DNA from 2 places in the Janthinobacterium sp. SUN137 genome. Region 2 is predicted to be linked to the other one. Evidence: predicted binding sites of a transcription regulator. Region 2 holds the regulator's gene; the other holds the start of a gene.
What was found. Region 2 encodes NrdR, which represses ribonucleotide reductase genes. Its sites were predicted from a motif close to CACNANATNTNGTG; they were not measured.

Region 1 (4,199 bases), 580 kb from region 2:
GCGTGACGGTGATGTAGGGCAGCGAAAAGCGGCTCAGCGCGCGTTTCACCAGTTCGCGGCAGGCGTTCGCGTCGGACAGTGCTTCCGTCATGTACAGGTGCAGCACCGTGCCGCCCGTGTATTTGCGCTGCAGCACATCCTGTAATTCCAGCGCCTCGAACGGGTCGTCCGTGTGGCCCACGGGCAGCTGCGACGAGTTCGTGTAGTACGGGTTGTCGGCGGTGCCCGCCTGCAGGATGGCGGGAAAGCGCTTGCGGTCTTCGCGGGCGAAACGGTACGTCGTGCCTTCGGCCGGCGTCGCTTCCAGGTTGTACATATGGCCCGTCTCTTCCTGGAAGGCCACCATGCGGGCGCGCACGTGGTCGAGCAGGCGTACGGCCAGCGCGTGGCCTTCTGGCGTCGTGATGTCCCAGGCGTCGCCGCTGAAATTGCGGATCATCTCGTTGATGCCGTTCACGCCCAGGGTGGAAAAGTGGTTGCGCAGGGTGCCCAGATAGCGTTTCGTGTAGGGGAACAGGCCTTGCTGCATCAATTCCTCGATGGTGCGGCGCTTGATTTCCAGGCTGGTCTTGCCCAGCTCCAGCAGGCGGTCCAGGTCGGCCATCAGGGCTGGCTCGTCGCCGCGCCACAGGTGGCCCAGGCGCGCGCAATTGATCGTCACCACGCCCAGGGAACCCGTCTGCTCGGCGGAACCGAACAGGCCATTGCCCCGTTTCAGCAGTTCGCGCAAGTCCAGTTGCAATCGGCAGCACATGGAGCGGATCATGTTCGGCTTGAGTTCCGAATTGATGAAATTCTGGAAGTAGGGCAGGCCGTAGCGGGCCGTCATTTCGAACAGACGTTCGGCATTCTCGCTATGCCAGTCGAAATCCTCGGTGATGTTATAGGTGGGAATGGGGAAGGTGAAGACCCGGCCCTTGGCGTCGCCCGCCATCATGATCTCGATGTAGGCGCGGTTGATCATGTCCATTTCCTCCTGCAGTTCGCCATAGCTGAAGTCCATTTCCTGGCCGGCGATGACGGGAATCTGCTCGCGCAAGTCGTCCGGGCAAACCCAGTCGAAGGTGAGGTTGGTGAACGGCGTCTGTGTGCCCCAGCGCGAGGGAACGTTGAGGTTGAAGATCAGTTCCTGCATGTACTGGCGCACGTCTTCGTAGCGCAGGCTGTCCTTGCGGATGTAGGGCGCCATATAGGTGTCGAAGGAGCTGAACGCCTGCGCGCCGGCCCACTCGTTTTGCAGCGTGCCGAGAAAATTGACGATCTGGCCGATGGCGCTCGACATGTGTTTCGGCGGACCGGACTCGATCTTGCCCGGCACGCCATTCAAGCCTTCGTGCAGCAGGGTGCGCAGCGACCAGCCGGCGCAATAGCCGGCCAGCATGTCGAGGTCGTGGATGTGCAGCGCCGCTTCGCGGTGCGCCGCGCCCACTTCCGGCGGATAGACCTGGTCCAGCCAGTAGTTGGCGATGACCTTGCCCGACACATTGAGTATCAGGCCGCCCAGCGAGTAACCCTGGTTGGCGTTGGCGTTGACACGCCAGTCGCGCCGGTCCAGGTATTCATTGATGGACGCGGCGACATCGACCTGGCCGCGTGTGGGGGAAACTGCATTCGTCGTCATGAAACCTCCAATAAACACAACATGCGGTGTTTTTATGAAGATTAATCACTAAATATAGTGGCGTCAAAGGGCGCGTGCAGTGGCATGACGAATCCTTGATGCAGGTGAAAAAAGCGCCCCCGTTTACTTTTTCAGGCGGCCCTGGCGCAGGATGAAGGCGCTCGCGGCGAAGTAGGCGGCGCCGCAGACGGCGATGCTGAGGATGGAGGCGGGCAGCACGTGCGCCCAGATTTCCCGCGCCGAGAAGGTGCTCCAGCTGGCCACGCGCGCGTCGAACGTGACGTAGTTCGCCAGCAGCCAGTAGACGGCCAGCAGTCCCGTGCAGATGGCGGCCTGGCGCGTCACGGGCATGGCGCGGCGCGCGAAGACGGCTTGCAGGAACAGCAGCAGCACGCCCGGATACGCGCCCAGTACTTCGGGCGACAGCACGGAGAGCGCCTCGGCGTCGTAGCCTTCCGTGGGCGCGGCCCACTGCACCTGCAGCACGGTGAGGAACAGGGTGAGCAGAAAGATCAGCAGCGGTTTGCGGGGCATGGCGGGCAATCGAAGAGGGAGAAAAGGGGGCATTTTACAGCCAGGTCAAGCAAGTTGAACGCGCACCAGCCATGCATGCATTCCTTCACCTGCGTCAAGGACTGGGCAGCCTGGGCGGGGCTATAGTCTGCACCCTGAGCCGATACAGGACTGTGAACACCATGATGCTTGAATCAACCACCGCCACCCGCGTGGCCGGACCGCTGGAACTGGTCTGCCCCGCCGGCAGCCTGCCAGCCTTGAAAGCGGCCATCGACAATGGCGCCGACACCGTTTATCTGGGTTTTCGCGATGCCACCAATGCGCGCAATTTCGCCGGCCTCAATTTCGACGAGAAGGCCATCGCCGAGGGCGTGCGCTACGCCCACCAATATGGACGCAAGGTGCTGCTGGCGCTGAACACCTATCCGCAGCCGCACAACTGGGCCGTGTGGCGCAGCGCCATCGACCGCGCCGCCGATGCCGGCATCGACGCCATGATCGTGGCCGATCCGGGCCTGATGGCGTATGCGGCCCAGCACCAGCCGCAGCTGCGCCTGCACCTGTCCGTGCAAGGTTCGGCCACCAACTACGAAGCCATCAATTTTTACCATGAACACTTTGGCATCGCCCGCGCCGTGCTGCCGCGCGTGCTGTCGATGGCGCAGGTGGAGCAACTGATCGCCAAGACGGAAGTCGAGATCGAAGTGTTCGGCTTCGGCAGCCTGTGCGTGATGGTCGAGGGACGCTGTGCGCTGTCGTCGTATGCGACGGGCGAGGCGCCGAACACCCACGGCGTGTGCTCGCCGGCGAAATCCGTGCGCTGGCTGGAAACACCGAACGGCCTCGAGTCGCGCCTGAACGGCGTGCTGATCGACCGCTATGCGCCCGGCGAGAACGCCAGCTATCCCACCCTGTGCAAGGGGCGTTTCGAAGTCAATGACGAAGAGTATTACGCCATCGAGGAGCCGGCCAGCCTGAATACCCTGGCGCTGCTGCCGCAACTGATCGCCATGGGCGTGCGCGCCGTGAAGATCGAAGGGCGCCAGCGCAGCCCCGCCTACGTGGCGCAGGTCACGCGCGTGTGGCGCGAAGCGATCGACGCCTGCCGCGAAGGCAATGCGCGCTACGCCGTCAAGCCGGGCTGGATGGCGGCCATGGACAAGCTGGCCGAAGGCCAGCAGCACACATTAGGTGCTTACCACAGATCTTGGAAATAGAGGATGAACATGCTGAAGCTTTCACTGGGTCCCTTGCTGTACTACTGGCCGCGCGCCACCGTCTTCGAGTTTTACCAGCAGATCGCCGGCACCGCCGTCGATATCGTGTATCTGGGCGAAACCGTGTGCTCGCGCCGGCATGAGGTGCGCCTGGCCGACTGGCTCGATATCGCGGACATGCTGGCCGCCGCCGGCAAGGAAGTGGTGCTGTCGACGCAGGCGCTGATCGAGGCGGGCGCGGAACTGGCGACCCTGCGCCGCATCACGGGCAATGGCCGCTACGGCGTCGAGGCCAACGACATGGGCGCCGTGCACTGCATGGAAAAGGGCACGTCCTTCGTCGCCGGTCCCCATCTGAACCTGTTCAACGGCCCCAGCCTGCAATTGCTGGCGCGCCTGGGCGCGCGGCGCTGGGTGATGCCGCTGGAAATGGGGCAGACGGCGCTGGCCGAGATGCAGCGCCAGAAGCCGGAAGGGCTGGAGACGGAAGTCTTTGCCTACGGGCGCATGCCGCTGGCGTTTTCCGCGCGCTGCTTCACGGCGCGCAACCGCAACCTGCCGAAGGACGATTGCGGCTACAGCTGCCTGGAAGAGCCGGACGGCCTGTTGCTGCGCACGCGCGACGAAGTACCCTTCCTCGTACTGAATGGCACGCAGACGCAGTCGGCGCTCGTCTACAACCTGGTGCGCGAACTCGACGCCATGCGCGACATGGGCGTGGCGGTGGCGCGCATCAGCCCCCAGGCCATGCATACGGAACAAGTCATCGCCATCTTCGACCGCGCCCGCCGCGGCCAGGTCAGCGGCATCGGCGCCCAGGCCCAGCTGGCGGCCTGCCAGCCGGC
Region 2 (4,199 bases):
TGACATAGCGGTTCGCCACGCCGTCAGGCGGCGTATCCGTGTCGAGGCCATACAGCACCTGGAAAGCATCGACGCCACGGATGACGGCGTCCGCGCCCCAGCCGTTCGCACCCCGGTATTTGCAGCGCAGCTCGCCTTCGCCATCGGCGCCCTGCGCCACGTAGAAGATGCTCCAGCCCCGCTGCGCCTCCGTTTGCGCGGCGCCCACGCCAAAGCCGGCGCAATTGAGGACGGAACCGTCGCCGCCCTCTTCCTTGCCGGCGCCGTAATAGCGCAGGGCCAGCACGTCGCTGCCATGCAGGGCGCCGGGCAGCGCGCCGCTGATGCCGTCGCTGTTCTTGCCCAGGCTGCGCGCGTCAAGCCCGGCGATATTCGCGCTGTCGTAATCCGCATGGGCAACGGGCGCGGCGCCGCTGTCCCAATTCACATACGCCGTCTGGCGCACGGCGCGGGCGATGGCATCGAGCGCATAGCGGGCGTTGTCATCCAGGCGTGCGCTGGCGGACTGGTCGCCATAGCTGCCGCTGGCCGCCAGCAGCACGCTACTGGCGGCCAGCATCAACAGCGCACCGAGCGACAGGGCCACCAGCAATTCGACCAGGCTCATGCCACGATGCCCGCCGTTCATGCGCCGCCCCCGCCCAGCTGGAAAGCCAGCCTGGGCAGCGACTCGCCTGCCGCATTCACGGCGGGCGAGCCATCGGGCAGGCGGCCGCGCCAGCCCAGCTTGATGACGATGGGCGCCCCCTTGCCGCCGCTGCACGCCCACTGCAAGCCCTGGGCGGCGGCATCCCACGCGGCAAGGTCGCGGCAGATGCGCAGGCGCGCGCCGGGCAAGGCCGCATGCAGCCCCTGCTTCCATTCGGCGATGTCGAATTGCGCCAGCTCGGCCGCGCTGCAGGCGGCAACGCCAAGACAGTCCGGCGCGCCGCCGCCAGCTTCGGCGCCGTCCGCCGCCGCATATGCCACGTTCAGGTAGGGATTGCCCGCATCGGGGCCATTCATGAGCACGTTGTTCGCGCGCATGCGCTCGGCCATGCCGGCGGCCAGTTGCACGCCCGCCGACAGCAGCGCCGACTCGTGGCGCGCGCGCAGGGCGTTCAATTGCAGGATGCTGGCGCCCAGCAGGCCCAGCGCCAACAGCAGCAGCGACACCAGCACTTCGACGAGGCTGCTGCCACCCGCAGAAAACATAGTGCGACCGCCCTTGCGCATGCGCTACTCCCTTCCGCAGAAAGAGCCGCAGGAACAGGCGGCCCAGCTACAAGATAGGCGCGCGCAAAAACCCGCGTCTGCGCTAGCGCAAACAGGACGATGATAAGTCGAGAAGAACGGCGGTGGGATTGATCAGACCGCTTGCCAGGCAAGCGCTGGCATGGTGAACACGGGGCGCAGGAGCGGCCCCATTGTCGGCAAAGTGAATGTCCGGGTAAGCGTCAGGGCTTGCGCGCCTGGCCCACTTCGGCGATCGCGTCCTGGAACTCGGCCAGGTCTTCGAAATTCTTGTAGACGGAGGCAAAGCGGATGTAGGCGATCTTGTCCAGGCGCTTGAGTTCCTGCATGACGAGTTCGCCGATATAGCCGGATTCGACTTCGCGCAAGCCGCTGGTGAGCAGCTTTTCCTGGATGGACGCGATGGCCGTATCCACAGAGGCGGCCGCGACGGGACGCTTACGCAAGGCCAGCATCAAACTGCCGCGCAACTTATCCGCAGCGAACTCCGTCCGGCTGCCATTCTTTTTGACGACGGCCGGCATGATAAGTTCAATGCGTTCGTACGTGGTAAAACGCTTGTCGCATTTGCCGCAGCGGCGGCGGCGCCGAATGGCATCCCCTTCCTCCGATACGCGCGTATCGAGAACCTGGGTGTCGCCGTGCTGGCAAAATGGACATTTCATGGGCTGGCTACAACTTTATAGTAATAATTACGGGAAATCGCCGCCCTTGTACAAAGGGCGCCCGAATCACTCCGGGCGCCCTTGGGCACGACTGGAATGTGTCATACAGAATCTTACTCCGTATGACACATTCTGGACAAATAATTAGCGACTATTCCGGTAAGGAGCGTCTGCAGCAGATTGCTCATCGGTCGCGCGGACAAGGCGCGAGGAGGACGCATGGCTAGCCATGCTACGACGAGCAACGCAGTACCCGCTTCCGAGGGGCTGTCTGCTGTAGATGTATTCCTTCACCGGAACAGGCTCTTAAGCTGCGTACACAGGGTGCGCGTCGGCCAGTACTTTCACGGCCGCTTTCACGCGCTCGATGGTGGCGGCGTCATGCGGATTGTCCAGCACGTCGGCGATCAGGTTGCCCACTTCTTCCGCTTGCGCTTCCTTGAAACCGCGCGTCGTCATCGCCGGGCTGCCCAGGCGGATGCCCGAGGTGACGAACGGTTTTTGCGGGTCGTTCGGGATGCCGTTCTTGTTGCAGGTGATGTGCGCGGAACCGAGGATGGCTTCGGCTTCCTTGCCCGTCAGGTTCTTGGCGCGCAGGTCGACCAGCATGACGTGCGATTCGGTGCCGCCGGACACGATGCGCAGGCCGCGCTTGATCAGGGTTTTCGCCAGCACGTCGGCGTTCTTGATCACTTGCTTCTGGTATTCGACGAATTCAGGGCTCAGCGCTTCCTTGAAGGCGACGGCCTTGCCGGCGATCACGTGCATCAGCGGGCCGCCCTGGATGCCAGGGAAGATGGCCGAGTTGATGGCTTTTTCGTGTTCGGCCTTCATCAGGATGATGCCGCCGCGCGGGCCGCGCAACGATTTGTGCGTGGTCGAGGTGACGAAGTCGGCGAACGGCACCGGGTTCGGGTACAGGCCGGCGGCGATCAAGCCGGCGTAGTGGGCCATGTCGACCATGAAGTAGGCGCCCACTTCCTTGGCGATCTTGCTGAAGCGTTCGAAGTCGATCTTTTTCGAGAATGCCGACGCGCCGGCGATGATCAGCTTGGGCTTGCGTTCGCGGGCCAGGCGTTCCATTGCCTCGTAGTCGATGTCTTCTTCCGCCGTCAAGCCGTAGGAAACGACGTCAAACCATTTGCCGGACATGTTCAGCGGCATGCCGTGGGTCAGGTGACCGCCTTCGGCCAGCGACATACCCATGATCAGGTCGCCTGGTTTCAACATGGCGAAGAACACGCCCTGGTTCGCCTGCGAGCCGGAATTCGGCTGCACGTTTGCGCATTCGGCGCCAAACAGCTGTTTCACGCGGTCGATGGCCAGTTGCTCGGCCACGTCGACGTATTCGCAGCCGCCGTAGTAGCGCTTGCCTGGATAGCCTTCGGCGTACTTGTTCGTCAGCTGCGAGCCTTGCGCTTCCATTACGGCTGGCGACGTGTAGTTTTCCGACGCGATCAGTTCGATGTGGTCGTGCTGGCGCGTGTTCTCTTTTTGAATGACGGCGAACAATTCAGGATCGACGTTGGCGAGGTTGTGATCTTTTGCAAACATGTAAAAACTCCAAGTATGAGGGTGCTTGTACTGGCAGGTTGGATCGAATGAGGGGAGCCGGCGTTAAGTGAATAACAACATTGGACAGGCAGCCTCTTCGTGCTTTTCCATAGTGGCTACCCAGGCGAACGGCTGATGAAAAATCTCACGTTTCCCGGTGGGTGCCCACCTTTCGCCGGTTTGCCGACCGCCATTCATGGAGATCGCCCGACTTTTCGCCAGTCACGTGAGACGTAATGGAAGTCAAATTGTAAGTTAAGTACCCAAATTGAGCAAGGAATGCAACCGTGCGGCTATAATCGCCGCGCGCTATCGCAGCCCGGGCGCGGCCACAGGCAGCCCCGGGGATGGCCGCCGCTTTTAAGCTGGGCTTAAACCTGACCATGGCATGTAAGCGTATGTTACGAAGCTTGCCATTGCACACGCCGGATTTACAATGCTGCGGTGCAACTTATATGCAGCTTTTGCATGGCTTTCCAGCAAGCGCCCACAGTCACAAGAAGAAAAATCGCGTAAAATGTTGCTCAATCTCACTACTGGCGCAATAAACATGCCTTCAGTCTTTACCTGGAACGTACGTGTCTACTATGAAGACACCGACGCCGGCGGCATCGTCTATTACGCTAACTACCTGAAATTCTTCGAGCGCGCGCGCACCGAATGGCTGCGCGCCATCGACGTGGGCCAGCAGGCATTGCTGGAACAGCATGACGCGATGTTCGTTGTCAAAAGCGTCAACGCCGACTA

Region 1: the regulator NrdR is predicted to act here: its motif matches at 1,668-1,681, upstream of O3298_RS17360 (ribonucleoside triphosphate reductase).

The regions. Positions count from the first base shown of each region.
Region 1 is NZ_JAPWHZ010000003.1:526,388-530,586, reverse strand. Features, by position in the region: gene O3298_RS17360 (ribonucleoside triphosphate reductase) at 1-1,621, opposite strand, end outside; gene O3298_RS17355 (hypothetical protein) at 1,745-2,155, opposite strand; gene O3298_RS17350 (peptidase U32 family protein) at 2,320-3,354, shown strand; gene O3298_RS17345 (U32 family peptidase) at 3,364-4,199, shown strand, end outside.
Region 2 is NZ_JAPWHZ010000003.1:1,102,642-1,106,840, forward strand. Features, by position in the region: gene O3298_RS19995 (PilW family protein) at 1-628, opposite strand, end outside; gene pilV (type IV pilus modification protein PilV) at 625-1,194, opposite strand; gene nrdR (transcriptional regulator NrdR) at 1,437-1,898, opposite strand; gene glyA (serine hydroxymethyltransferase) at 2,205-3,452, opposite strand; ZMP/ZTP riboswitch at 3,564-3,688, opposite strand; gene ybgC (tol-pal system-associated acyl-CoA thioesterase) at 4,003-4,199, shown strand, end outside.